DNA from 2 places in the Lysinibacillus sp. FSL K6-0057 genome. Region 2 is predicted to be linked to the other one. Evidence: predicted binding sites of a transcription regulator. Region 2 holds the regulator's gene; the other holds the start of a gene.
The links. Region 2 encodes CtsR, which represses protease genes until heat stress. Its sites were predicted from a motif close to ATGGTCAATAAAGGTCAAACA; they were not measured.
Positions count from the first base shown of each region.

Region 1: a site for CtsR is predicted at 3,800-3,820, ahead of clpP (ATP-dependent Clp endopeptidase proteolytic subunit ClpP). Genes of this name have one in related genera too.

Region 1 covers NZ_CP152047.1:4,158,109-4,173,535, forward strand. The annotation lists gene MHB40_RS20765 (spore coat protein) at 11-625, shown strand; gene MHB40_RS20770 (amino acid ABC transporter ATP-binding protein) at 713-1,435, opposite strand; gene MHB40_RS20775 (amino acid ABC transporter permease) at 1,432-2,142, opposite strand; gene MHB40_RS20780 (basic amino acid ABC transporter substrate-binding protein) at 2,230-3,027, opposite strand; tRNA gene MHB40_RS20785 (tRNA-Arg) at 3,526-3,600, opposite strand; gene clpP (ATP-dependent Clp endopeptidase proteolytic subunit ClpP) at 3,906-4,496, shown strand; gene MHB40_RS20795 (HPr family phosphocarrier protein) at 4,551-4,808, opposite strand; gene whiA (DNA-binding protein WhiA) at 4,921-5,868, opposite strand; gene MHB40_RS20805 (YvcK family protein) at 5,934-6,929, opposite strand; gene rapZ (RNase adapter RapZ) at 6,934-7,827, opposite strand; gene MHB40_RS20815 (8-oxo-dGTP diphosphatase) at 7,837-8,304, opposite strand; gene trxB (thioredoxin-disulfide reductase) at 8,653-9,597, opposite strand; gene MHB40_RS20825 (tetratricopeptide repeat protein) at 9,760-11,283, opposite strand; gene hisIE (bifunctional phosphoribosyl-AMP cyclohydrolase/phosphoribosyl-ATP diphosphatase HisIE) at 11,374-11,991, opposite strand; gene hisF (imidazole glycerol phosphate synthase subunit HisF) at 11,988-12,749, opposite strand; gene hisH (imidazole glycerol phosphate synthase subunit HisH) at 12,743-13,375, opposite strand; gene hisB (imidazoleglycerol-phosphate dehydratase HisB) at 13,372-13,971, opposite strand; gene hisD (histidinol dehydrogenase) at 13,976-15,250, opposite strand; gene hisG (ATP phosphoribosyltransferase) at 15,288-15,427, opposite strand, start outside.
Region 2 covers NZ_CP152047.1:4,917,436-4,932,862, forward strand. The annotation lists gene radA (DNA repair protein RadA) at 1-560, opposite strand, end outside; gene MHB40_RS24640 (ATP-dependent Clp protease ATP-binding subunit) at 652-3,096, opposite strand; gene MHB40_RS24645 (protein arginine kinase) at 3,086-4,195, opposite strand; gene MHB40_RS24650 (UvrB/UvrC motif-containing protein) at 4,192-4,734, opposite strand; gene MHB40_RS24655 (CtsR family transcriptional regulator) at 4,748-5,218, opposite strand; gene MHB40_RS24660 (DUF4870 domain-containing protein) at 5,486-5,791, opposite strand; gene MHB40_RS24665 (class I SAM-dependent methyltransferase) at 5,916-6,599, shown strand; gene corA (magnesium/cobalt transporter CorA) at 6,635-7,597, shown strand; gene MHB40_RS24675 (hypothetical protein) at 7,645-7,854, opposite strand; gene MHB40_RS24680 (globin-coupled sensor protein) at 8,138-9,448, shown strand; gene MHB40_RS24685 (acyl-CoA thioesterase) at 9,482-9,961, opposite strand; gene MHB40_RS24690 (aldehyde dehydrogenase family protein) at 10,031-11,458, opposite strand; gene MHB40_RS24695 (DUF4003 family protein) at 11,502-12,470, opposite strand; gene MHB40_RS24700 (hypothetical protein) at 12,630-12,755, shown strand; gene MHB40_RS24705 (DUF779 domain-containing protein) at 12,919-13,278, opposite strand; gene adh (aldehyde dehydrogenase) at 13,300-14,820, opposite strand; gene rluF (23S rRNA pseudouridine(2604) synthase RluF) at 15,062-15,427, shown strand, end outside.

The sequences.
Region 1 (15,427 bases), 760 kb from region 2:
GGCGTTTTTTTTGTCACAATCGTTTTACAACGAATCATCCAATCAAACAAATTTCAACCAACAGCATAGCCTAAATCATGGTGGCCATGAAATGATGGACATGCATGAAACAATTGGCGAAATTATTGCAGGTATGAACCAAGCCATTATTTTGCGTCCCCATGTAAAAGACCCTGAATTACTCAACATTTTGGATCGTCAATATAATTTCACTCTAGGTATGTATAATACAATCGTAGAGTCCTTTAAAACAGGGCACGATCCATCTGTTCCAACAGGACGTTACCAAATGGAAACAGGAAATGACTTCAAATATGGCTTAAATCCTGGTCAACCGAAAAAGCCAATGCAAAATGCTAATGAAATAAATGATGAAGCCATTTCTGGATTCTTACTTGGTGCTCAAAAAGGCGCAGCAAAATGTATGACAACCGCTGCGTTGGAGACAACAAACCCTGTTGTTCGTCGCGTTGTTGCAGATAGTATTCCTAACTGCATTGAAATGGGATACGAATTATCCATTTATCAAAATAAACACGGCTATTATCAGGTGCCTCAGTACTCCCAACAGGATATGCAAACGATGCTAAATGCATACGACACAACATCTAATCCCCTTCATTAAATAAGAACAGTCCATGGTGAATACTCATCATGGACTGCTTTTTTTAGCACAAAAAAGCGAACGAGCATGTCGTTCGCTTTTTCAGCTTTATAAAACTTTTCCTAAAAACGCCTTTGTTCGATCGCTTTGTGGATTGCCGAATAGTTCCTCTGGAGAACCTTCTTCTACGATATAGCCTCCATCCATAAAGACTACTCGATCGCCTACTTCACGAGCAAAGCCCATTTCATGCGTCACAACCACCATTGTCATCCCTTCAGCCGCTAGGTTTTTCATAACATCTAGCACCTCTTTTACCATTTCAGGGTCAAGTGCTGAAGTTGGCTCGTCAAATAAAATAGCTTTTGGCTTCATCGCTAAGGCACGAGCAATTGCCACACGCTGCTGTTGACCACCCGATAGCTGCTCAGGATAATTATAGGCCTTGCTGTCGAGTCCAACTTTTTTTAATAGCTCATGTCCTAGTTCTTCTGCGTTTGCACGACTCATTTTACGAATTTGCATAGGTGCCATCGTGACATTATCGATAACAGTCATATGCGGGAATAAGTTAAATTGTTGAAACACCATGCCCACTTCTGCACGTATTTCATTGATATTCGTTTTAGGATCATTAATCTTTACATTTTCAATATAAATAGCACCATCTGTTACTTCTTCTAACATATTAATGCATCGTAGAAATGTACTTTTTCCTGATCCAGATGGCCCAATGACACAGACAACTTGTTTTTCTTGAATTTCATAATCGATTCCTTTTAATACTTCAAGCTTACCAAAGTACTTGTGTAGGTTTTCAATTTTTATCATCTTGCTTCCCGCCCTTCTACCTTAGCTTTACGAGGGACATAACTATTGCTAAATCGTTTCTCGATAAATGCTACAACTTTCGTTACACCATATGTTAAAACTAAATACAATAATGCTGCAACGATATACGGTTCCCAGAAGCGGAAGCTTGCACCAGCTACTACCTTACTAGCATATAAAATATCTGGTGCGGCAATAACTGTTACGAGTGAAGAATCTTTTAATAATGCGATGAATTCATTCCCTAATGGTGGGATCATACGTCTAAATGCTTGAGGTAAAATGACCTTACGCATCGCTTGGTTATGTGTTAACCCAAGAGAGCGTGCAGCCTCCATTTGCCCTTTTGCAATACTTTGAATCCCTGCACGGAAAATTTCTGCATTGTAAGCAGCACAGTTTAAAATAAGCGCTGTAATCCCCGATACCATATAACCTAAAGAATGACCAAAAATTGTTGGAATAACTGCTAAGTGAATTAACAAGATTTGTACAAGCATCGGTGTTCCACGGAATAAATCGATATATAGTTTAGATGGCCAATAAATCCATTTTTTACTCGATAATTTTCCAAGACCTAAAAATAGCCCTAATAGAATACCGCCAAAATAACCACTAAGTGTCAAAATAAGTGTTACGCCAATACCTCGTATAAACATATCTCGGTAGTTCCAGACAATGTCCCAGCGTAAGTCAAAGATGTCCATCCGAAAACCCCATTCCCCTTTAAATTACGAATAATAAATGAGCCGCTAGCAAAATTACTATGTTAGTAGCATCATGTCATTCATTTGTTACTCAAAATCAGTGCCCGTAATTTCTTTTAATTTACCGTTTTCTTTAATCTTTTTAAGACCTTCATTTAATTTATCTAACAATTCTTTATTCCCTTTTTGAACCATGAAGCCATAGTATTCTTTATCGAATGCGTCATCTTCAATTACTTTTAGTTTTTGATCTGGATGAGCTTTCATATATTCATAAACTACCGCATTATCTCCGATAGCTGCATCAACATTACCATTTAGCATCTCTTGAATCGCGATTGGCTGACTTTCAAATGCCATAATATTTGTACTTGCTTCCCCTTGTAGCTTTTTCGCCGCCATATGACCAGTAGCATTAATTTGTACTGATACTTTTTTATCTTTTAATTCATCAAGAGATTTGATTTTTGAATCCTCTTTCACAACAATTAATAATTGAGACTCATAGTATGGTTCTGTGAAATCAAATGATTCTTTACGCTCTTCAGTAATTGTGATTCCTGAAGCTCCGATATTTGTTTCACCATTTTTAATTGTTTGGAAAACTGGTTCCCACCCGATATTATTCCACTCAACTTCAAAGTCCATTTCATCTGCAATAGCTTGTAAAATATCGACATCAATCCCTACAATTTTCCCTGAATCGTCAACAGATTCAAATGGTGCAAAAGTGGCCTCAGTACCAACTTTGTATACTTTCTTGCCATCTCCGCCGTCTTCTGAAGGTGTACTACCAGAAGAAGCATCATCTTTTGTACCACATCCTGCAAGTGCTAATGTTAAAGCTGCGATAATCATCAGTAACATCCAACCTGTTTTTTTCATTGTATTTCCCCCTAGTTCGATAATTTTCCAAAATACGTATTATTTTTCGCAATTCGGAAATGTTAGACTATTAGGTCAATTATATTAACAATATAGTATTTAGACAACAACTTTTCGCATAAAACTAAATATTTTTTCATATAAATTTATAATTAATTCATATAATTTGAAAAAACATGTATAAATCACAAGAAATTAAACCTAAAACTAATATATATACAATGAGAACCATGCCAAATTTCGATAAATTTAGGCAAAAAAAAAGAATCCCCTCAGATAGGATTCTTTTTTTCGACTATTGCTAGTCTCACGTACAGTATGTTCACTAAAAAATAATTTGGAGTTATTGCTTTTTTGAAGGTTTGAAAGGAATAAATAGGGGAATAATGCCAACTAGGACAGTATTCACGTTATTCTTCCTCTCGATCTCCAGTAAGCAGGCTGCTAAACTACTTATTAGGAGATGAGCTATTACAGTATATCAATTCATCAGTAAAATGGCGCCCTCGGAGGGAATCGAACCCCCAGTGCAAGAACCGGAATCTTACGTGTTATCCATTACACCACGAGGGCAAAAGACACAAAAAAAAAGTACTCACTCTAGGCTTACGAAAAGCATGATGTAGATAACCCTCATTTGAAGCATACCTGCAAAATAGTGTCCTGTACTTTAAACTTATAACCTTAATTATTATACAAGCCCATCCTATATAATTCAACCATAGAATGCAAAAACAATTTATTTTTTTTAATTTCACTTTAGCAGGGTTAATATTTGACCTTCCCTGACTATAATGTGTATGATAAGGATACAGCTGAAATACAAAGGAAATTTTCAGTAAAGGTATTCGAATTTAGCTTTTTAAGGAGGATTTAACATGAATTTAATTCCTACAGTTATTGAACAAACAAGTCGTGGTGAGCGTGCATATGACATTTATTCACGCCTACTTAAAGACCGTATTATCCTTTTAGGAAGTGCCATTGATGACAATGTTGCTAACTCCATTGTCGCTCAGCTTCTTTTCCTACAAGCAGAAGATCCAGATAAAGATATCTCACTTTACATTAACTCACCTGGCGGATCCATTACGGCTGGTATGGCTATTTATGACACAATGCAAATTATTAAACCACAGGTACAAACAATTTGTATTGGGATGGCTGCATCAATGGGTGCTTTCCTACTTGCAGCTGGTGAACCTGGTAAACGTTTTGCTCTACCAAATGCTGAAGTGATGATTCACCAACCACTAGGTGGTGCACAAGGTCAAGCGACAGAAATTGAAATTGCTGCTAAACGTATTTTATTCTTACGTGAAAAACTAAATGGCATTTTATCTGAACGCACAGGTCAACCACTTGAAGTCATTGCAAGAGACACAGATCGTGATAACTTCATGACTGCTGAACGTGCAAAAGAATATGGCTTAATTGACCACATTATGCATCGTAGCGATAATAAATAAAAAATAAAAGGCATCACAGATTTGCTCTGTGATGCCTTTTGTGTTCAATGAATGTTAATCTTCATTTTCAATAATTGTTGCCAATGCTGTAACCGCTTGCTCAGCATCGTTACCTTCACTACTTAAAGTAACTTCAGTACCTTTAGCAACAGCTAAGCTCATGACACCCATAATGGATTTGGCATTTACTTTTTTCTCATCTTTTTCTAGAAAGATATCAGCACTAAAACGATTTGCTTCCTGCACAAATAGTGCTGCTTGTCTAGCTTGTAGTCCTAATTTTAATTTAACCTGGACTCTTCTCTCAATCATTCTCAAAACTCCCCTTCACTACCGTTCATCTATTAGTTTTATCTTACCTCACTTACTAGCAAAAGAACAATAAGCGATTAGCATGACATTCATACCTGAAAAGTATGATAACTTAACCACCTATTTTTTCACCGCGCCTTAATGCATCAGCAATCTCATCAATTTTTCTCAATCGATGGTTGACACCTGATTTACTAACCGTTCCACTAGATACCATTTCACCAAGCTCTTTTAATGTCACATCTTGGTATTCTACACGGAGACGTGCTATTTCACGAAGCTTCTCTGGTAGTTGATCAAGACCAATTGAATTTTCAATAAATCGAATATTCTCTACCTGCCGTAATGCTGCACCAATGGTTTTATTTAGGTTGGCTGTTTCACAGTTTACAATACGGTTGACACTATTGCGCATGTCTCGCAATATGCGAACATCTTCAAATTTCATCATAGCCTGATGTGCACCAACAATATTAAGGAAATCCGAAATTTTTTCTGCTTCCTTTAAGTAAGTCACAAAACCTTTTTTACGTTCGATTGTTTTGGCATTGAGTTCAAATTCATTCATCAAATCCATTAATGCTTCACCATGCTCTTTATATAAAGAATACACCTCTAAATGATAAGCTGATGTTTCTGGATTATTGACAGAACCTCCTGCTAAAAATGCACCTCTTAAATAAGCTCTTTTTTGGCCACTCTTTTGAATGAGCTTTCTTGAGATCGTATGGTTAAATTGAAAGTCGTCTGAGATGATTTCTAAATCAATTAACAGCTCACGCGCACCTTCTCTTACACGGCATATATACACATTATTTTTTTTCAGTCGCATTTTCTTACGAACCAGTAATTCCACATTGTACGGATACAATTTTTTCATAATCGTATATAGTCTTCTGGCAATTGCAGCGTTTTCGGTTTGCACGTCTAAGCTTAGTTGTTTATTTGCAAAGGATAATGAACCATTCATACGAATTAGGGCAGAAACTTCTGCTTTCATACAATGATTGTCCGCTTCTATTTGTGTTAACTCTTTTTTTGTTTCAGAAGCAAAAGACATATCACGCCCCCCTTTCAATCCTGATTTCTATGTATATGTTCATCTTACCATATACAATAAAGCCATTATGTTTCTATTATTGGTCCTCTTACTTTTTGATGGTAAATATCAGCATAATCTACCAGCCATTCTGCAACATTCGCAGCATTATGCCGAACCGTGCCATCTGGACGAATTGTAGCAATGTCTCGTTTAATAACTTCTAATCCCATGCTTTCAAGCTTTGCTACGTCAAATGTCACTGGTTCCGCTCTTTCTTCTTTATACAGTTCTTTTACAGGGTTAGGGAGTTCTTCATCATTTACTAAAATGGAATCGATAAAGTCATGGCCAACATGCTTATGTATAGCTGTTACATGATCGCCTGCTGTATAAGAAATGGTTTCACCCTTTTGTGTCATTAAATTACAAACATATATTTTTCTTCCTTTAGCCTTAACAACTGCTTCTCCTATCTCCTTAACAAGCAAATTCGGAATAATGCTTGTATACAAGCTTCCTGGTCCTATTAAAATATAGTCGGCACGAAGTATAGCACGAATAGCTTCTGGTAACGGTTGCACATTTTCAGGTACTAAAAAAACGCGATTAATGCGTTTTGTCGCTGTCGGGATTTTTGATTCGCCCTCAATAATTGAACCGTCCTCAAGCACAGCATGTAAGGCGATTTTTTTATTAGCAGCTGGTATTACTCGACCATGAACTTTTAAAACCTTTCCCATCTCACTAATAGCATGACTGAAATCTCCAGTAATGTCAGTGAGTGCCGTAAGCATTAAATTCCCTAAGGAATGACCTCGTAAATCTTCAGATGCTGAAAAACGATATTGAAACATTTGCTCTACAAGGGGCTCAATATCTGATAATGCTGCAATTACATTGCGTACATCCCCAGGTGGTGGAATATCATAATCATCACGTAAACGCCCTGAAGAACCGCCATCATCTGCTACTGTCACAATAGCAGTAATATCAAATGGGTGGTGCTTCAGCCCGCGAAGTAACGTGGAGAGCCCTGTGCCACCACCAATTACCACAAGCTTTGTTTGCTTTTTCCCCATTCACTCATTCCTTTCTACGATTAATATCACGATGCGTAATAACCGTATTTTCCTTGCCCGCAAAATATGCCCCAAAAAATTCTGCTAATGTCACGGAGCGATGCTGGCCCCCAGTACAACCAAAAGCAATAACAAGCTGTGATTTGCCCTCTTGTCGATAGAGAGGAATCATAAAGTCTAATAAATCCGTTAGTTTTTGTATGAGGATTTGCGTGTCTTCCAAAGCTAAAACATAAGAAGATACCTCTGTTTGAAGACCCGTTTTTGGACGTAGCTCCTCCACATAATATGGGTTTTTAAGAAAACGAACATCAAACACTAAGTCCGCATCAATCGGCATACCATGTTTAAAGCCAAAGGACATAATGTTAACGGTAAAAATAGTATCTGCCTCACTCGCAAATTCTTTGACAATTTTTTCACGCAATTGCTTTGGTTTCATATTAGATGTGTTATAAACAAAATTAGCACGGCCCTTTACTTCAGATAAAAGTACTCGTTCCTGTTTAATTCCATCTAGAGGTAAACCGTTCACTGCTAATGGATGGGCACGTCTTGTTTCTTTATAACGTCTGACTAATGTGGCATCATCTGCATCTAAAAATAAAATACGAGCAACAATATCGCCTTCTTTTAGTATATGGTCCAATGCGCCAATTAGAGCATCAAAAAAGTCGCCTCCGCGCATATCCATTACTGCCGCAATTCGGGTACTATTTTTACCAGAATCTCTCAGTAAAGTTAAAAAAGTTGTAAGTAACGCAGGTGGTAAATTATCAATACAGTAATACCCTAAATCCTCAAAGCTTTGAATAGCTACAGTTTTTCCAGCCCCAGACATTCCTGTAATAATAACCAATTCATGTGTACTTTGTTGGCCTTCAACCACCACTGTCATGCAACTCCTTTATTGTTCTTTTGAAATTTGTATTTTCTGATGAAGTAATTCAAAATTCGTTGTATAGTCAAACGTGCCATACTGAATGCCTGATTGCGAAACAGCAAATTGTAAATTAGTTCGATCTCCTTCAGCCATTGGCAAATGTGCTAAATCCTCTACTGGGTGCCATGCAAGCTTGCCTTCTCTTGTTTCTTCGAATGGTATACCTTCTACATCCTTTGCAACAAATGTATAGAGCATCCATTCATCCACTACATCATTGTTTTCTTTAATGACCATCGTATAAACACCCTTTAAATGAACATGTAAAGGTGTAACATTTGTCTCTTCTTGAAACTCACGTAAAGCAGCCTCAAAGATTGACTCGCCGCTCTCCATTTTCCCTCCTGGCGCTACATACCAGCCTCGTCTTGGTTTCTGAAGTAATAATACTTTACCGTCTTTTACGGCAATTAAATTTGCAATTCTTTGCATAGGCACACCTCTAATCACTTTTGCATTCTACTCTTCATTATAACAAGACCTTGTAAGATTTGTCCTCATTTACAACTCTTGTACGCAGACAATTAACAATTTAGTTTTATTCAAAGATAACCATTTTATCTTGGGCGAAATTTACGTTTTTCCTGATAGGATTATTTGATTTTTTACACATAAAAAAGTAGGTTGCTCCCACCTAATGGAGGCGGAAACAACCTACTAAACAAAATAAAAGGGGGATTGCTAATTACATTTTTAATGATACACCTTTTATATGTCATACAAGTTACAGCAATATTAAAACCACATTAAAATTGTATTTTTTACCTTAAAATAGCCATGTTAGGCATTAATTTTCTCTAATAACTCTTCTACATAATGTTGAACAGCTTGCGCGGCAATACTACCGTCACCAGTTGCTGTTACAATTTGACGAAGTGATTTTTCACGAACATCTCCAGCTGCAAAGATACCTGGGATTTTTGTTTCCATCGTGTCGTTTGTCAAAATATAGCCAGCATCATTTAAAATGCCTAATGACTCAAATGGTTTAGTTAAAGGTAACATACCAATATAAACAAAGACACCATCTGTTGCAAATTCAGATTCCGTACCATCGACAGTTGATTGTAGCGTTACACTGCCAACTTTACCATTTGCTTCATTGATTTCTTTTACAGTTGTATTCCAAATGAAATCAATTTTTTCATTGGCAAAGGCACGATCCTGTAGAATTTTTTGTGCACGTAATTTATCACGACGGTGGACAATTGTCACCTTATCAGCAAAGCGAGTTAAATAGACACCCTCTTCAACAGCCGAATCTCCGCCACCTACGACAACTAGATTTTTTTGTTTAAAGAATGCACCGTCACATACTGCACAGTAGCTGACACCGCGGCCACCAAGTTCTTTTTCACCAGGCACGCCCATTTTTTTATACTCAGCACCAGTTGTAATAATAATGGCACGTGTTTTATATTCTTTTGCACCTGATTTAATTGTTTTATATTCTTCTCCATCGATGATTTCCGTTACATCACCATAGGCATATTCAGCACCAAATTTTTTAGCATGCTCAAACATTTTTGTAGAAAGCTCTGGTCCTAAAATTGTCTCAAAACCTGGGTAGTTTTCTACTTCTTCTGTGTTTGCCATTTGTCCACCAGGGATACCACGTTCAATCATTAATGTTGACAAATTCGCACGAGATGTATAGACAGCAGCAGTCATCCCAGCAGGACCTGCACCAATAATTACTACATCATAAATTTTTTCTTCCGACATAAATACTTCCCCCTAAACAGAATACTTTTTATCTTCATTCAACCAATAAGTGTAACGTCATCTATAGAAGAAGATCAATGACGCTAAGGAAAAATTGGTGATAGCGTTAGTATGTTCATCGTATGTGAAAGTATAAAGTTATTCAACTATGTTGCTCACACATTAATTATGACTGTTTGGCAAAAACGTTAAGATTTCGTCAATATACTTCGATAAAGTAGATACCGATACTCCATATTGCTGTGCAATTTCCTTTTTTGTCACTTTGAGCATTTGTGAAGATCTGAATAAATAATCATTTGCTCCTGCAATTGCTGTTGGATTTGTAAAACGATAATTTTCTACTAAAGCTTGTTCACATAGCACAAACCACATTTGAAACATCGGGACAATTAATGATGATAGCTTTCCATATTGTTCTAATAAAATTTCTGAGACCTGTACTGCCCGTAAAAAGCTTGCTTCTACTTTTTTTTTCTTATCAAATTCATGTCCAAGTGCATAAGCCAAAAACAATTTCTCAAAAGAGCCTAATTGTTCGATATCAATCCATTTCGGATGGGCGATAATTTCTTGCTTATGCGCTGTACCTTTCAGTAAAAACAAACCAAAAATGCGCTCACTTGTATACGTGCTCTCTAATTTTTCAACAATAAAATCACGGTCATGCTCCAACGCATCAAGTCCAAATTCATTTTCTTGTTGGCGCCAAGGTTCGAAGCCCTCTTTGTCTGGGTCTAGCTCTAGAAGCTGATCCCACGCACTTTTCGAAATTTCCTCATGACCTGAGAAATAGGCAGCATGTGACAACCAAAAGTAAAATCCTGCATCTCCTAAATAGCCTCTCTTTTGCATACTGCGCAACCATTTATAGGCTAATTCATACTGTCCGATTAAGGCTAATGTCGCACCAAGTTTATAACGATGCTCCCATGTATAGGGTTGAATTTTAACAAGGACATTTAACAGTTCTTGTAAATCCTCTTCATTTTTTTCATAATACGCAATCACCGTTAAATTGCATAATGCATGTAGATTGCCCTTATTTTCACGTAGCACTGTATGCAAGAGCGCCTTAGCTTGCTCTTCTTCTCCAACATAAAAATAAGCGAGTGCTAGATTATTATAGGCTGACCAAAATGCTGGTCGATCTTCAATTAAATCTTCTAAAATAGTAATAGCTTCTGGAAAATCTCCCTTTTCCATACAACGACGAGCTTGTTCCTGACGATATAAATCCTCACCAGATCCTTCAAGCTCTTCAAAATCATCTTGCTCAAAAGCGACAAACTCTAATATTTCTGCTGCTTCATCAGCATAAGCACCCTCAGGTTCTAGCTTTAAATATTCTTCTGCAAAGCGTTTAGCATCATGCATGATGCCCACACATCCTGATACTTCTGCCATATAAAATATGATTTCTGGATTATCTGGATCAAGTTGATAGGCACGACGAAGCAGATCATACGCTTCCTCAAAACGTTGACCTTCTAACTCTACTATGGCTAACTGCAAGATAATCATTGGATCGTCGGGACTTAAATCTACCGCACGCTGTAAATATTTATAGGCTTTATTCATTTGTCCACTGTTCATTGCTTGAATTGATTTCTTATAATAATAGTCGCCTGTTGGAATGAACGACACTATATTCGATTGAGTCTCATTTTGACGTTTCTTTTCCAATATATTTCCTCCGAAACAAGAAATAAGGAACGTATTTTACGTTCCTTTACACAGTAATTCCTATTATACCACACAATCAATAATATGCTGTTATTTCTCCTCGTGACGTTTTTCCAACACATGTAGAACATCATAAATGCTTACTTTTTGTTCTTGTAATAGTACTAGGAGATGATAAATTAAATCAGCTGCCTCCCATTTTACTTCCTCTGCATCTCGGTTTTTAGCACCAATGACTACCTCTGTTGCTTCTTCTCCAACCTTTTTACAGATTTTATCGATGCCCTTATCAAATAAATATGTAGTGTAAGCTCCTTCTGGCATTTCTTGCTCTCGCTTTTCAATGACACGAGCAAGTTTAGAAACGATGTCCACAGAGCCGACCTTCTCTTTTTGCTGTATAACCTCAGTGAAGCAAGAAATTGTACCATTATGACATGCTGGCCCCGTCGGTAGAACCTCCACTACTAACGCATCTTGATCACAATCTGCTTTGATTGACACTACTTTTTGTGTATGACCACTTGTTGCGCCCTTATGCCAAAGCTCTTGACGGGAACGAGAGTAAAACCAAGTTTCCCCTGATTCAATTGTTTTAGCTAATGACTCTTTATTCATATAAGCTACTGTTAATACCTCTTTTGTATTGGCATCTTGTACTACAGCTGTAACAAGGCCTCTCTCATCAAATTGAATGTTCTCTATCATCTTACTGCCACTCCTTTTTCACGTAAGTATTCTTTTACTTGCGCTACACTTGTTTCTTTGTAATGGAAAATGGAGGCTGCTAGTGCAGCATCTGCATCTACCTCATGTGCTAATACTTCGTAAAAATGTTCGGCATGCCCCGCTCCACCACTAGCAATCACAGGGACTGTCACAGCATCACGTACTGCTTTAGTTAAGGCTAAATCAAAGCCAGATTTTTCTCCATCTTGATTCATGCTTGTTAATAAAATCTCACCAGCTCCTAACCGTACAGCCTCTTTTGCCCACTCAATGGCTGACCAAGTTGTTTTGTTGCGTCCACCATGTGTATAAACCATCCATGTGCCATCTTCTTCACTATAGCGAGCATCTATTGCAACAACGATACATTGTGCACCAAAAAAATCAGAGCCTTCCTGAATAAGAGCGGGCCGCTCCAACGCAGACGTGTTCACGGATACTTTATCAGCACCTGCACGTAATATACGCTTCATATCATCCAATGTACGAATGCCTCCGCCAACAGTAAAGGGTATGGCAAGCGTAGCTGCTGTTTGACGAACAACGTCTACCATCGTTTCTCGACCTTCATGTGAAGCAGAAATATCTAAAAATACAAGCTCATCTGCTCCTTGTTCATCATAGAACCTCGCAAGCTCCACTGGATCTCCTGCATCTCGGATAGAGACAAATTGTATACCTTTTACAACACGACCTTCTTTCACATCAAGACATGGGATAATACGTTTTGTTAGCATGCCTTCACACCTTTCAGCCATTGCTCTAATAAATAAACACCTAATTCTCCTGATTTTTCAGGGTGGAATTGCATGCCAGTCACTGAACCATTTGTCACAATACCAGGTACTTTAATGCCGTAGTAATCCGCATAGGCAACAAGCTCTGATTCTGCTATATCTGTTGCATAAAATGAGTGAACAAAATAGACATGCTTCGCTGATACTTCATTATTTAACCAGGCAGGACGATTTGTCACAATTAGCTCATTCCAACCCATATGTGGCACTCGGTATGCTTGGCCTTCCTGGATACCACTAAAGCGTTTAATGCACCCCTTGAAAAAACCTAGCCCTTTTGTTGAGGTTACTTCATCACTTTGCTCAAACAATAATTGCATACCTAGACAAATTCCCAAAAGAGGACGGTTTTCGCTTTGTGCCTTGTGTAAATATTGATCTAATTTTGTTTCTGCTAAACGCTTTCTGGCATCAGGGAATGCGCCCACCCCTGGTAACAATAGGGCATCTGTTGTATCTAACACCTTCTCATCAGCCGTTACAATAACTTCACAGCCTAGACGATTTAATGCCTGTTCCACACTAAATAAATTGCCCATACCATAATCAATGACACCTATTTTCACGTTAACAGCCCCTTAGTCGATGGTACGCCTTTCACACGTGGGTCAATTTCCACTGCAGCATCAATCGCACGTGCTAATGCTTTGAAAATCGCCTCAATAATGTGATGTGTATTTTGTCCATAGGGTACAATTACGTGAACATTCATTCGTGCCTCAAGGGCAAATTTCCATAAAAATTCATGTACTAATTCTGTATCAAACGTTCCTACTTTTTCTTTTAATGTTGGCACACGGTACTCTAGATGAGGGCGATTTGAGCAATCTACCACCACCTGAGCGAGTGCGTCATCCATCGGTACAAAGGCGTTACCATAGCGTTTTATGCCTTTCTTATCACCAAGTGCTTCTCGAACAGCTTGTCCTAAGACAATACCAAGATCCTCTGTTGTATGGTGATCATCAATATAGGTATCACCATTTGCATGTATTGTGCCATTAAATAATCCATGCTTGATAAATAAGTCAAGCATATGGTCCATAAACCCCACGCCTGTTTGAATATCTGCCTTACCCTCGCCATCTAAATCAATTGCTACTGAAATTTGCGTTTCATTTGTTGTGCGCTCTATCTTTGCATATCGTTTCTTTTCTGTCATCGTCCTATTCCTTCTCCCATCCACGTGATTCCACTGCACGGGCATGGCCCTCTAAGCCTTCCATACGCGCTAGACGTGCAATTTTTGGTGCATTGTCTTTCCATGTTTTTTCACTATAGTAAACAATACTTGATTTTTTCACAAAATCATCGACATTTAAGCCACTTGCAAAACGAGCCGTACTATTGGTTGGTAGCACATGATTCGTCCCTGCAAAATAATCACCAACTGGCTCAGAACTATACCGACCTATAAAAATACCGCCAGCATGTCTTATTTGCTCAGCTAGCCCCTCTGCATTTTCTGTCACAATTTCTAAATGCTCAGGTGCCAATGAATTAATGGCCTCCACTGCATCTGACAACGTTTCAGCTACATAAATTACCCCAAAATTTTCTATGGAAGCACGAGCTACTTCTTGACGTGGTAGGTTCAGCAATTGCTTCTCTACTTCCTCAGCTACTTTTTTGGCTAATGACTCTGAGGTTGTGACAAGGATGGCGCAGGCTAGCGGATCATGCTCTGCTTGTGATAATAGATCTGCAGCAATCTCATCAGGATAGGCTGAATCATCAGCCAGCACAGCAATTTCACTTGGTCCCGCAATCATATCAATCGCTACTTCTCCAAATACCTCACGTTTGGCAAGTGCCACAAAAATATTTCCTGGACCTGTAATTTTATCAACTGGGGAAATTGTTTCTGTGCCATAGGCAAGAGCTGCAATGGCTTGTGCTCCACCAACTTTATAAATTTCATCAATCCCTAAAAGGTGAGCCGCCACAAGGACACCTGCTGGTAGCTTCCCATTCTGCCCTGCAGGGGAAGTAATAACAATACGTTTCACCCCTGCAACCTGTGCTGGTATCACATTCATCAATACAGATGAAGGGTAGGCTGCTGTGCCACCCGGAACATATAGTCCTACTGCATCTAAGGCTGTCACCCGTTGACCTAGCCAAGAACCATCTCCCAGTTCTAATCGATAACCTGAACGTATCTGTTGTTCATGATAAAAACGGATATTTTCCGCAGCTTCCGCTAAGTCCTTATAGAGTTGTTGATCAAGTGCATTTACTGCTTCCTGTATTTCTTCTTCAGAGACACGGAAGCTCTCAGGTACATAACCATCCCATCTCTCAGTATAGGTACGTAATGCTGCATCACCCTGTGCCTTAACATCTGATAGCACCTGTCGCACAACTTTTATCTGTTCCTCATTTCCCCCTTCAAGTGGTCTTTTTAAGGAAATGCCTTTTTCAAGTTTTGTTATTTTCATAGGATGAATCCCCTTTAGTCTATGTAGCTAAAAATGATTACTTTTTCTGCTCATTCACACATTTCTTTAATCGCTTCACGAGGTCAATAATACGCTCACCTTTCATACGATAACTTACTGGGTTTGCAATTAGTCGAGAAGAGACAGAGGTAATAAATTCATATTCTACTAAGCCAT
Region 2 (15,427 bases):
GGTGCGCTTGTTATTTCTGGATGAAAGACCGTTTGAATGGAATCGACAATGACAAACTTAGGTTTGACTTCATCAATGGTTTGGTTTAAAAACTCTAGGTTCGTTTCGGAGTATATGTAAAGCTCTTGAGAAATCACCCCTAAACGCTCTGCTCGTAATTTAGTTTGACGAATGGATTCTTCTCCAGAAATATAAAGTACGCGATGCCCTTTATTCGAAAGTAATGCGGAAACTTGTAATAGTAATGTTGATTTTCCTATCCCAGGATCGCCCCCAATTAATACTAGAGAACCAGGCACAATACCACCACCCAATACGCGATTGAGTTCGCCCATTTCCGTCGCTACACGGGATTCCTCAGTAGCTTCAACCTGGATAATCGGAATTGCCTTTTGGGTAACTGTAGCAGAATGTTGAAATGCTCCACGTGGACCTTTAGCAACCATCTCCACTTCTTCGACCATTTTATTCCACTCACCACATCCAGGACATCTTCCCATCCATTTTGCAGATTCATAGCCACAGCCTGAACATACAAATTTCGTTTTTTTCTTTGCCAAATTGCTTTCACCTCGAATATTTGTTCTTATTCTTAATTGTACAGAAAAAAAGACAGCTTGGCACTTAAAGCCTCACTGTCTTTCCATGAAATTATTTAGAGATGGATACTCCCTCTTTTTTCTTTACAATGAATTCATTGTTTACATAATCAATGATAACCTGATTACCCTTCTCTACATTACCTTTTAGTAATTCTTCTGATAATCGATCCTCTACTTGCTTTTGTAATGCACGACGTAGTGGACGAGCACCATATTGAGGGTCATAACCTTCTTCAGCAATTTTTTCAAGTGCCGCATCTGTTAACTCTAACGAAATATCTTGTTCTTTCAAGCGTTTTGTTAATGCATTGCCCATCATTGCAATGATTTCTTTTAAATGCTCTTTATCTAATGCGTGGAAAACAATCATTTCATCGATACGGTTTAAGAATTCTGGACGGAATGCTTTTTTCAATTCTTCTAACATCGTACCCTTCATGTCTTTATGCTTAGACTCTGCACCGCCTACATTGAAACCAAGGCTCTTTTGGTATTTTAATGCATCCGCACCAACGTTTGAAGTCATAATGACCACTGTATTACGGAAGTCTACTACACGTCCCTTAGAGTCTGTTAAACGACCATCTTCAAGCACTTGCAATAAAATATTGAATACATCAGGGTGTGCCTTTTCAATTTCATCTAATAAAACGACTGAATATGGCTTACGGCGAACTTTCTCTGTCAGTTGACCGCCATCATCGAAGCCTACATAGCCTGGAGGTGAACCTACTAAGCGAGAAGTCGAATGTTTTTCCATATACTCGGACATATCAACACGAATCATCGCATCCTCATCGCCAAACATTACTTCAGCAAGTGCTCTTGCAAGCTCTGTTTTACCAACACCTGTAGGTCCTAAGAAGATAAATGAACCAATTGGTCGTTTTGGATCTTTTAAGCCTGCTCTTGCACGACGTATTGCACGAGAAATGGCTTCTACCGCTTCACTTTGCCCTACTACACGTTTGTGTAACTCTTCTTCAAGCTGTAATAACTTCGAAGATTCTTCAGAAGCAATTTTAGCTACTGGGATTCCTGTCCACATTGATACAACTGCTGCTACATCATCCACAGTCACTTTAGATTCGGCTTTGCCTTGCTCTTCTTTCCAATTTTTTCGTGTAGCTTCAATTTCATCCTTCAGCTTTTGCTCAGTATCTCTTAGTGCTGCTGCCTTTTCAAATTCTTGACCTGATACGGCTGCATTTTTTTCAGAACGAACATTTTCAAGCTTATCCTCAAGTGCCTTTAAGTTCGGTGGCACTGCGAATGAACGTAAGCGTACTTTAGAACCTGCTTCATCGATTAAGTCAATCGCTTTATCGGGTAAGAAGCGGTCTGAAATATATCTATCACTCATTTTTGCCGCTGCTTCAATCGCTTCATCTGTTATTTTTACACGGTGATGTGCTTCATAACGATCTCGTAAGCCTTGAATGATTAGAATAGCTTCTTCCACTGTCGGCTCATCCACTTGGATTGGTTGGAAACGACGCTCTAAAGCTGCATCCTTTTCAATATACTTGCGGTACTCATCAAGTGTTGTGGCACCAATACATTGAAGCTCACCACGTGCTAAAGATGGTTTTAATATATTCGATGCATCAATCGCACCTTCAGCACCACCTGCACCAATTAATGTATGCAATTCGTCGATAAATAAAATGATGTTACCTGCTTGGCGAATTTCATCCATCACTTTTTTCAAACGGTCTTCAAATTCACCACGATATTTTGTACCTGCAACAACTGTACCCATATCTAGTGTCATGACACGTTTGTCACGAAGGATTTCTGGTACTTCATTATTGATAATTTGCTGTGCTAATCCTTCAGCAATCGCTGTTTTACCAACACCTGGCTCACCAATCAATACAGGGTTATTTTTCGTACGACGCGATAAAACCTCAATCACACGTGTAATTTCCTTGCTTCGCCCAATAACAGGATCTAATGTACCTTCACGTGCAATTTGTGTTAAATCACGTGCTAGACTATCTAATGTTGGTGTATTGGCAGCTTGAGCTGCTTGTTGACCAGATTGTGCATTATCATTATTACCTAATAGCAATAATACTTGCTGACGAGCTTTATTTAAGCCGACTCCCGCATTGTTTAAAACGCGAGCTGCCACACCCTCGCCTTCACGTATAAGCGCCAATAATAAATGCTCTGTGCCGATATAGGAGTGACCTAATTTACGTGACTCATCAACAGATAGTTCAATTACTTTCTTAGCTCTTGGCGTATAATGAACGATTGGACCGACATCTTCTTTGCCCTTACCAACTAATTCTTCAATTCCAGCTTCAATCATTTGAGGACTAATATCAATGGCTTCTAACGCTTTCGCAGCAATACCGCCGCCTTCACGTATAAGCCCTAATAGTATATGCTCTGTACCGATAGATTCGTGCTTCCAACGAATAGCCTCTTCCTGAGCAAGCTGTAATACTTTTTGCGCGCGTTGTGTAAAACGATTAAACATCATATAAATCCTCTCCTTTTTCCCCATTTATAGGCTTATTCGCATATTCTTGAGATAATGTCTCGCGAAGCATTTCCGCTCGTACACGATCTCGTTCAGCAGGTGGCAGTACCTCACCTGCATAGTGCTGTAAAAAACCTGGTTGCATACAAACAACACATTCATTTAAGGTTGTTGCTTGTATACCATCAATCATCTGTAAATCTACACCTAGACGAACATTAGATAGGCAAGTCGCGGCTTCCTCACTTGTCAAAATTCTCGCATGTGTAAGGGTGCCTAAAGCTCGATATACTCTATCTTCTAGAGCAAGCTCTGCCTTTTCCATTAATTTACCTCTTGCATGTCGTTCTTTTTGAATAATCTTTTCAGCGACACTTTGTATGTCTGCTAAAATATCTTCCTCTGTCTTTCCAAGTGTAATTTGGTTAGACACTTGATAAACATTCCCTAAATTTTCGCTTCCTTCACCATATATACCTCTTACAGTCATCCCTAAGCGTGTCATGGCATTTATAATTTGATTCATTTGCCCCGTTAGTGTAAGAGCGGGTAAATGCATCATGACGGACGCTCGTAGACCCGTACCAATATTCGTTGGACAACTTGTTAAATAACCAAAAGTATCTCGAAAAGCATACGGTAATACTTTCTCTAGGATACGATCAATCTTATTTGCTTGTTCATAGGCACTTTGAAGTTGAAAACTTGCTGTCATACATTGAATGCGTAAATGATCCTCTTCATTCACCATAATGCTAACGGATTCATCTTCAGAAAGTAGTATAGAGCCCACTTGCTCTTTTTTAGCCAGTTGCGGACTAATCAAATGCTTTTCTACAAGAATTTGACGCTGTAAAGGCGTTAAATCCTTTATAGCAAAATAAGCATAATCATTTTGAAGCGTTGGGCTATCGCTTACAGCATGTGTAACGGCCTGTTCCACCTGCAATGCCTCATTCTCTGAAAAGGCTAATGGAAAACGATACCCATCTAAATTTCGAGCAAGGCGTATCCGTGTGCTAATGACAATATCTGAGTAATCATCTTTGATATGCATCCAGGTTGGCGTCGCACGCTCTAAGAATGATTCAATCATCATGACACATCACCACCTTCAAATTGTAGATGTTTTTCTAGCTCTTTGACTTCATCACGTAGCTTCGCCGCTTCTTCAAATTGTTCTTCCTCTACGGCGGACTTCATACGCTTGCGGATATCCTCTATTTGCTTTTTAATAACATACACATTGCTGCGAGCACCAGGCATTTTACCAATGTGTTGTGGACCTGCCTGAATGCGATTAAAAAGCTTCGGCAAATGTTCACTAAATGTGTCATAACAGCTTGGGCACCCGAATTTTCCCTCTTTTAAAAATTGCTTATACGAAAATCCACATTGTGGGCAAGTTTGCTGTTGTGGCTGTACCTGTTGTTTTTCCCCCACCTTTTGCCATGTAGGAGAGCCAAACCAGTTAGACAATAACTGTTGAATAGATACTGGCTCTTGTTTAAACTCTGCATGAAATGGATGGAATTGTGAGGCGCAGACGTCACAATAATGGTGCTCCACCTTTTGCCCACTTTGAACTTGTGTTACTGTAACTGTCGCATTACGTTGTTTACAATGTTCGCAAATCATTTCCATCACCTCACTATTTTTGCTGTTCATATTTAATTGTTGTCAGCATTGCTCGCAATATTTTTGATCGAATGACATCTCTTAATGGGAGATGCAAGTCGATCGTGGAGCGATCAATTGCTGCTAACATTAATTTCGCTTCTCGCTTTGAAATTACCTGCTCATCAATCAGTCGATAAACCAAATCTTCTGCCATCGTTTGTGATGCCCCACCTTCAATTTGCCTGAGAACATCGTCGATTAAATCAATCTGTGAATTCGCGCGGACACGTAAAATTCGAATGTATCCACCACCACCACGTTTGCTCTCAACAAGGTAACCCCGCTCGGCAGTAAATCTTGTATTAATGACATAATTTATTTGTGATGGTACACATTGAAATTTATCAGCGATTTCACTACGTTTAATTTCAATATGCCCTTCTCCACCTAATTCAAGTACTTGCTTTAAGTAACCTTCTATGATGTCTGATATATTACGCATTTTAGGAATACACCTCGCTTGCTTCACTGACTTTGACTATCTTTGACTTTCTTTGAGTATATTATACAAAACGCTTGAAAAAAATTGCAATGATTTCGCCCATAGAAAAGTGGAAAGTCTTGAAAATACCTTTTTAAGCGCCGAAAATAACACCTTTTCGATCATTTGTGTACGGTTTTATAATTTCCTCATATACCTAATGTACCCTTATTAGTCATAGAAAAAACGCAAGCATATGCAACTAGCATATACTTGCGTCTATGAAAATTATACCCAGCGACCAACAATTGGATAACGCCAAGGTTCATCAGACAATGCTTTTACAATACCGATAATCGGTACAACAAATAGCATAATGCCGAAAATGATTAAAAATGGTAAGCCAATAAGGACGAAGCTTAAAACAACAGAGATAGCAATTAAAACGCCCATGACAATTTGGAATAGCAATGCTTGAATAGAAATTGCCTTAACTTCCTCATCCGAACTAATTAAAAAGAAAATAATGGGCACTAACCATGGCGCAAAAAATGCACTTGCGTGTATGATTACTTTAGACCATTTAGTCTCCATATATATCAACCCTTTCTTTGAACTTTATCTATGTTTTATGTACTACTATTTACGGAACTATACCCGCAATAGTTTCACATTAAAAAGGATTTTTAAAAATTTTTTTGAGAGGCTGTGATGAGAGGTGGAATTTAACAACACATTAGCAAATGAATATGAAAAGGGAATTCGCCGTACGTTGCCAAGTTATGATGCCATGCTGCGTTTAATACAAACCTTTTATCATTCCAAACTTCCAGAAAATGCTAACATGTTAGTTGTGGGTGCAGGGAGTGGCAATGAAATTTTACAGCTTGCAGAAGGAAGACCACACTGGTCATTCACGGGCATTGATCCATCAGAATCCATGCTTAACATAGCTAAAGAGCGTTTGCTCGCTCTACCTAATAATATGTCATTCCATCAGGCTACAATACTCGATGCTCCGCTGCCCTCCACACAGTATGATGCAGCAAGCTGTATTCTCGTCTTGCATTTTATTCGGGATGATGAAGAAAAGCTGGTGACATTAAAAGAAATAGCAAAATATTTAAAACCTGGAGCACCATTTGTCCTTGTTGCAAAGTATGGTCAGCCAGGCTCTTTAGAAACAGAGCTACAATTTGATTTATGGCGTTCCTATTGGCTACAACATACTAGACTTTCTGTGTCTGATGTAGCAGAGATGGAGAAATCCATTCGCTCTCTTTCTTTTATGAGTGAAGAGGATATTTTAACACTTTTACAAAGTGCGGGCTTTACAAAACCTTCTAGATTTTTTGCCACTACTTTGTTTGGTGGTTGGGTATGCTTTAAAGAGGAGCACTAACTATATTTTGTAGTAAATAATTTGAGGTGAAAACCGTGATAAGCACCATTGGCATTACAAAACAACAACAACTGTTAAAGGATTTTCCATTAGAGGAGATACATCAGCAAGAATTTGAATGGTATTGGGTTGATTTTAATTGTCCTACAGCCGAGGAAGAATCATTGTTGGATACATTTTTTCACTTTCACCCTCTTGCTATTGAGGATTGCTTAATGAGATTACAGCGTCCGAAGCTCGACTTTTATGATGATTTTCATTTTTTTGTCATTCATCGAGTAAACGAAGAGACGTTAGCTGCAGAGGAGGTTAATATATTTGCCTCCAATAAATTTATCGTAACCTTCCATAAAAGTCCTGTCCCTGAAATAGATAAGGTGCAGAAGATGCTAGAAAACCAACCGAAGAATTGGGAGCGCGGTACCGTATACTTAACGTATCAAACCATTGATAAAATTGTTGATAGTTATTTTCCACTCGTTTACAAAATTGAAGATCATCTAAATGCATTAGAAGGTGAACTTACATACCAAAGCAACGTAAATGCCATGAAGATTGTCTTCGAGTTCCGTAGTGACTTACTTGACTTAAGACGTACTATTTTACCAATGCGTGATCTTTTATATCGCGTTCTTAATTCTTACCGTTTCTCACTAAAGAAATCGGAAAGAGCTTATTTTGGAGATATCTATGACCATCTACTTAAGCTAACAGAGATGGTTGAATCCAATCGAGAGCTTACAGCGGATATGCGGGATAGTTATATGGCTATGAGTTCTAGTCGCATGAATGGTATTATGATGACTTTAACAATTGTCTCAACAATCTTTATCCCACTTACCTTCATTGCTGGTGTGTATGGGATGAATTTCGATAATATGCCGGAGCTTCATGGACAATATAGCTATTTTATTGTACTTGGGATTATGATTATTATCGTTATCTTTATGTTGGCCATCTTTAAACATAAGGGCTGGTTTAAACTATTTAAACCATAAAAAAGACTGCTCGTTTTGTTGCGAAAACGAGCAGTTTTTTCAATCTATTAATACGGTCCTCTGTCATCAATTTTATTATCGCCCTGCTGTGGAAATAAAAAGTAGGCTAGTACCCCTGATCCTAAAGATGCGCATATTGTAATTAATAATTGATCAACATCTGGTACCTCAGCATGATAGTTTCGCAGCATATAAACGGAACCAATGGCGACAATCACCATGACTGGAATAACAAATTTAAAACGTTTTTTCTCCATACCATCCCTCCTCCTATTCTTTTTACGTACTATTTTTCTATTACTAAACAGTTCGTATTTTACAGGTTTCCTATTTTAAATTCAAATCTACATCGCTTCACCATTTGGACTAACAATAAAGTAAAAAAATAAAGAAATAACCAATTTTTTAACCAAATATTCAGCAAATAATAGTAAAATAGATTTAATCCCATTTATTTATTAAGTTTACAAACCTAACAAATTCTAAAAGTGCTTATTTACTTACAATTTATTATGGATATTAAGAATGGAGCAAATAATAATGAGTTGGTTTTCAAAAAACAGTAGTTCTAGCTACTCAATTACATTAACACCTGAAAATTTTAAGAGCGGTGTACAATTAGATGTATTGAACCACCCCAATCTTCAAAAACAATTACAACTTTTAAATTTAACACTTGAAGATTTAGCCATCATTAAGCAACTACAGCCTTTAGCTAAAGACTTAATTCCTGAAATGGTGGAGAAATTTTATGTAGCCATTAGTTTGAGCCAAGATTTACTTGATATTATTAATAGAACATCACATATTGATCGTTTGAAGATTACGTTACATAAACATTTAAGTGACATTTTTGAAAGTCGTATTAATGATGCCTACATTGCTGAACGAAAAGCCATTGCTGAGGCCCACGTTCGAATTGGCTTGCAGTCAAAATGGTATATTGCCTCATTTCAGTCACTCACTACTACTTTCGCAAACTTTGTGAACGAAGTAGATATCTCCAAAACAGATGCTATTCGTGCTATAAATGCTTTTTGTAAAATCATTAACTTTGAGCAACAACTTGTGATTGAGGCATATGAAAAAGAGGAAGAACGTATTCGCTCTGCAGCGGATGCAACAAAAAATTCCCTTGTAACGACGATTCAAAGTACTGCAGAGGAGCTTAATGCCATTAGTGAAGAAACGGCCGCATCATTATTAGTGATTTCCTCGCAAACAGATGATATTGCTGTAGCGACCAAGCAAGGATTGAGCTTCGTAGCAGATACACAAGAAAAATCAAGACGGGGCCAACAGCAGTTGAAAGAACAAAATGATTTAATCCAAGTTATTTTGCAAAGTGTCAACGGTCTTGAAGTAACGATGAATCAATTACGTACCTCTTCTCAAAAAATTTCCGAAATCGTTGGGCTTGTTACAGGCATTGCTGATCAAACAAATCTATTAGCATTAAATGCTTCTATTGAGGCTGCTCGAGCTGGAGAACATGGGAAAGGTTTCGCGGTAGTAGCTGAGGAAGTGCGTAAACTTGCTGAGGAAACTAAAAACGCCGTACAAAATGTTTCTCACCTCATTAAGGAAACGGAAAGTAATATTACGACAATGGCTAATTCAGTTGTGAATGTCGATCAAAAAATTCAGCATAGTGTCAATACACAAGAAAGTTTATCCAAGTCATTTAATGATATTGCTGATGCAGTTTCTGGCATTCAACAACAATATGTAAATACATCAAGAGATATTTCAGCCATTTCTAATTTAATTACGGAATTATCGCAAGGGGCTACGCTAGTCTCCTCTTCTTCTGACTCACTCATTAATGTTGTCAATGAGCTAAATATGTAAAAAAAGGGAACTCATTTAGAGTTCCCTTTTTCCTTAATGCGGCAATGCACGTTTTTGTTTACGGTGCTCTCGTCTTGCTGGCCCGGTTTCAAATAAACGCTTTTCTTCATCTGTTTCAGGGTAAATCGAAGGAACTGGTACTGGTTTCCCTTCCTCATTTACTGCAACCATCGTGACAAATGATTCTGTCGTTAATTTTTCCTCGCCAGTCTCAATATTGCGAGAAACAACGCGAACATAAACCTCCATTGAAGAACGTCCTGTAGACGAAACAATACTCTCAATTTCAAGAATATCTCCTACATGTGCAGCGGATAAAAAATCAACCGAGTCAATAGAAGCTGTCACTACAAGACCTTTTGCGTGTTTCATTGCTGTAATAGCAGCAATTTCATCAATATAAGCTAACACTCTTCCACCGAAAATAGAATTGTGATTATTTGTGTCTGGGGGTAATACGAGACGCGATTGAACCGTACGAGATTGGCTCATTGGTACAGCGTTGTTTGGCATAATTCTTGCAACTTCCCTTCTCATGATGTTCTTTCGTCATCGTATCGCAGAAAAAGAGCTGATGCAAATTTAGAACGATTTTTTCATCGAAATAAATTTCATGTCAGTCATTTCCTCTATTGCCCACTTAATTCCTTCACGTCCATAACCACTCATCTTTACACCACCATATGGCATGTTATCTACCCGGAATGTCGGAATATCATTAATAATGACAGCACCAGCCTGTAATTCATCTGCTGCATATAAAGCATCTGACAATATATTCGTGTAAATACCTGCATTTAGGCCAAGGTCCGACTCGTTTACTAGTCGAATTGCGTCGTCTAATGTTTCATATGAAACAATTGAGACGATTGGTGCGAATGTTTCCTGGCAGACAATTTTCATATCAGCTGTCACATTCGTCATAACTGTTGGTGTTAAAGTACGTTCTGTAAATACGCCCCCAGTTGCAATCACGGCACCCTGTTGTTGTGCCTCCTCAATCCACTCTCTGATGCGTTCCACTTCGTCTGAATGAATCATGGCACTGACATCTGTAGTTTTATTTAATGGATCTCCAACTATAAGCTTTTCAGTTTCTGCAACAAATGCTTTAGTTAATTCATCAATAATGGAAGAATGCACATAAATACGTTGTAACGAAATGCATACTTGTCCAGCAAAGTTAAAAGCACCGCTTACACAACGACTGATAATTTTATTTATTGGCGTAGAGGGTTCGACAATTACTGCTGCATTAGAACCTAGCTCTAAAGTTACTTTACGTAAACCGACTTTTTCTTTGATTCTCAAACCAACTTTACCACTACCTGTAAACGTTACTTTTTTGACGTATGGATGTGTGACAAGTGTGTCACTAAGCTCGCCTCCACTTCCTGTCACAATCTGCAATGCTCCATCTGGTAATCCTGCCTCACGGAAAATTTCAGCCATAACGATAGCACTTAGTGGTGTTTGTGTTGCTGGCTTTAATACAACGGTATTACCTACTGCAAATGCTGGACCTAACTTGTGTGCCACTAAATTGAATGGAAAATTAAATGGCGTAATGGCCGATATCACACCTAAGGGTTCCCTTTTTGTCCAGCCTATTCGATCCCCTGCTCCAGGGGCTGCATCCATTGGAACAGTCTCACCTTTTGACTGTTTAGCTCCCTCTGCTGCAAATTGATAGGTTGCGATTGTACGATCAATTTCCGCTAATCCTGCGACTAAAGGCTTTCCTGCCTCTAAGGCTAAAATCTCTGCAAGTTCTTCTTTTCGTTGTCGCATTCTATCAACAACTTTATATAATATTTCGGCACGTTCGTAGGCTGTTGTTTTTTTAAACGATTGGAATGCCTGCTGTGCACCTTCGATAGCTCTCTCTACATCTTGAATAGATGCTTTTGCTACATGAGCAATAACCTCACCGCTATATGGAGAAGCTAGCTCATAGCTTTCCTCTGCATCTTGCCACTGACCATTAATCCACAGTTTTGTTTCCTTCATCCTTCAAATGCACCTCCAAATAATTAAGTTCTTCTTTATTCTATCACGAAGAACTTGAACTAGATGCAATGGCGGCTGCACTAACCGCTGCGATCATTGCTGCTTGCTGTGCTTGAATTAATAACTCAATCGAAGACATAATGGTCATGGACAAAGATTTTTGCACCTTGGCCATATCATAAATAGCAATTTGTACAGCCATAAAGAGCACAAATTCATGATGCCATTTTAATAATTTCATGGCCTTTAATTCATGATATAAATCAATCATCCCTTGAAGTTGCGCTTTATTTAGATTAAGTATGGCTAAAAAGCCAAGTAAAGGATAATGCATGGCCTTGACTTTCACACTTTGCTTTTTGAGCGTATCACGAAGTGTTACAACATCTGGTACTAGCTGACCATCAAATTGTGGTGATAAAAATGTTAATACCTGTGAAAGCCATTGGAGCTCATTACCAGCATTGAAATTATATGTTCGTAGTTCTTTATAGTATCGATTCATTGTTTCCGCACGCAGCTCAACATCATCAGATGGACTACTTAATAATATTGCATAAGGAATGTCCTCATAAGATGTTAAAAATGGGTGATGTTTACGAATAGCATCAAATAAGGCTCTAGCTGCCTGTGCATGCGCCTTTTTATCGTTTTCATCCTCTGTCAAGAATTGTGCCCCGATATAGCTAAAATTGCCGCTTCTGAATTTTGCTTCCTTTAAGATGCTCACGTTTGTTAGTATATTCTTTACTGCCTTTTCAGCATCATCTTGCTCCATCAAATTGGCAGCAATACTATACCCAACTGTTGTTCGTAAAGGAGACATCCATGAGGATTGCTTCTTCATTTCTTGTAAAACATTTTTATACTTCGCTGCATCAAAAGTTTTTCCTGACGCTACAAATGTACTAGCAATAGCCAAAACAATTTTACGGTCCACTGTCCATCCTGCAGCTTTTGATACATCCTCTACCGTAGTTGCAAATTCATTTTCAATCATCACATAATCCATAGTTAGCACACTCCTTTACTCGTTTTACGTTACATAATGTAAGAAAGATTCACCCTCTTTGTAACAATTAACATAAAAAGTAAACATAATTTAATGTATGTTACTTACTTTATTTGATTTAATAGAAAATATTAACAACCTAAAAAGGAGGCATTGCCGATGTTAGCAAAAACCACAAGAAAACTATTATTTGCTATGACCTTAAAGGATCGATTAAATCTATTCCTTTTTCTACGAAATTCATCGAAAAATATCGCTTTACATACTCTTTTTCATAAAAATTAATATCGAGGCTTCCAGAGGACACTTGAATACCAAAACAGTTATTGATCTCTCCTAAAAAATAGAAAGTCGTGTGTCCTAACGCTTCACTTTCCATACAATACACATTTCTGACTCAAGATAAAAAACAGCGGCAGAAGAACTTTGCCGCTGTACCAATGCTTCGTTAAATTAACCCTAGCTCTTGTAGCTCTTCTGATGTGAAGGCTCTTGACCTTGTTAGAAATCGTTTGCCTTCTACGCCCTCAAGTGAGAACATGCCACCTCTGCCATCCACCACATCCAATATGATTTGTGTATGCTTCCAGTAATCATATTGATTTTTGTGCATGTAGAAGGAAGCACCACCAATCTCACCAAGGCACACATCCTGATCACCTATTAGCAAGTCGCCTTCTGGATAACACATTGGCGAGGAGCCATCACAGCATCCGCCCGATTGATGAAACATAACGGACCCATGTTTCTCTTTTAATAGATCGATTAGTGCCAGCGCTTCTTCCGTTGCTAATACACGTTCAACCACGCTCATGCACCTCCCTACGATTTAGAAGAAACCAAGTTTGTTTTCACTGTAGCTCACTAATAAGTTTTTCGTTTGTTGGTAATGAGCTAACATCATTTTATGATTTTCACGACCAACACCTGACATTTTGTAGCCACCGAATGCAGCATGTGCAGGATAAGCGTGGTAACAGTTTGTCCAAACACGGCCAGCTTGGATTTCACGACCGAAGCGATATGCTGTATTAATATCTCTCGTCCAAACACCGGAACCTAAGCCATATAATGTATCATTTGCAATTTCCAATGCTTCCTCTTTCGTTTTAAACGTTGTGACAGCAACAACTGGTCCGAAAATTTCTTCTTGGAATATACGCATTTTATTATGCCCTTTGAAAACAGTTGGTTTAATGTAGTAGCCATTTTCAAAGCCTTCACCTACATTATTTTTGTCTCCACCAATTAGACATTCTGCACCTTCTTGCTTACCAATATCTAAATAAGAAAGAATTTTTTCCATTTGCTCACTAGAAGCCTGTGCACCCATCATTGTGTTTGGATCAAGTGGGTTACCAACTTTAATGGCTTCTACTCGTTGTAATACGCGTTCCATAAATTTATCGTAAATAGATTCCTGAACCAGTGCACGTGAAGGACATGTACATACTTCTCCTTGGTTTAGAGCAAATAGTACGAAGCCCTCAACAGCTTTATCTAAAAAGGCATCATCTTTATCCATAATATCTTCAAAGAAGATGTTCGGTGACTTACCACCCAATTCTAATGTTACTGGAATAAGGTTTTGAGAAGCATATTGCATAATTAAACGACCTGTCGTCGTCTCACCTGTAAAGGCAATCTTACCAATACGTGGATTTGATGCAAGCGGTTTCCCTGCTTCTAAGCCAAATCCATTCACAACATTAATGACACCTGAAGGTAGTAGGTCTTCTATTAATTCTAAAAGCACCATAATCGATGCTGGTGTTTGCTCTGCAGGTTTTAATACGACACAGTTTCCAGCTGCAAGTGCTGGTGCAAGCTTCCATACAGCCATTAATAATGGGAAGTTCCAAGGAATGATTTGACCAACTACACCAATTGGCTCATGGAAATGATAAGCAACTGTATCATTATCAATTTGGCTTACTGAGCCCTCTTGAGCACGTAATACCCCAGCAAAATAACGGAAATGATCAATTGCAAGAGGGATGTCTGCGTTTAATGTTTCGCGTACCGCTTTACCGTTATCCCATGTTTCGGCAACGGCTAGCTTTTCTAAATTTTGCTCGATACGGTCCGCAATTTTAAGTAAAATGTTTGCGCGTTCTGTCGGTGATGTTTTGCCCCATGCATCCTTAGCAGCATGTGCTGCATCTAATGCAAGTTCAATGTCCTCAGCTGTGGAACGTGCTACTTGTGTAAAAACTTGTCCAGTAACAGGAGTAACGTTATCAAAGTACTGACCCTTCACTGGGGGTGTCCATTCGCCACCAATATAATTATCATATTTCTCTTTGAATTGAACTACCGATCCTTCAGTGTTTGGAAATGCATAAACCATTTTACTTCTCCCCTTTACACAATTTAATGAGAACTATCTAGAAAAAACGTTATTTTATATCGGAATAACAATATTTTCATAGAAACCCTCTCATCTAATATATTGTCAGAAACATAAAATAATTTCAACTTTTTCAAAAACTTTTCCAACTAATTTATTTTTGCTAGAAAAGCTTCTAGCATTCACTGTAAGCATGGCGTTAAGGTATACTTAAAAATAATATAAAATATAGGAGAACATTATGCGTATTAATAAATATTTAAGTGAAACAGGCATCATATCTCGTCGTGGCGCTGATAAATGGATAGAAGAAGGAAAAGTAACGATTAATGGGGAACTGGCGACAATCGGTAGTCAAGTTGAAGCAGGGGACATTGTTTGCGTTGATGGAAAAGAGGTAAAGAAAGAACAACAACTTGTTTACATTGCTCTAAATAAACCTGTTGGTATTACAAGTACGACAGAGCGACATATAAAAGGCAATGTGGTTGATTTTGTCAATCATCCCTTGCGTATTTTTCATATCGGACGTCTTGATAAGGAATCAGAGGGGTTATTGTTATTAACGAATGATGGCGATATCGTCAATAAAATTCTACGTGCTGAA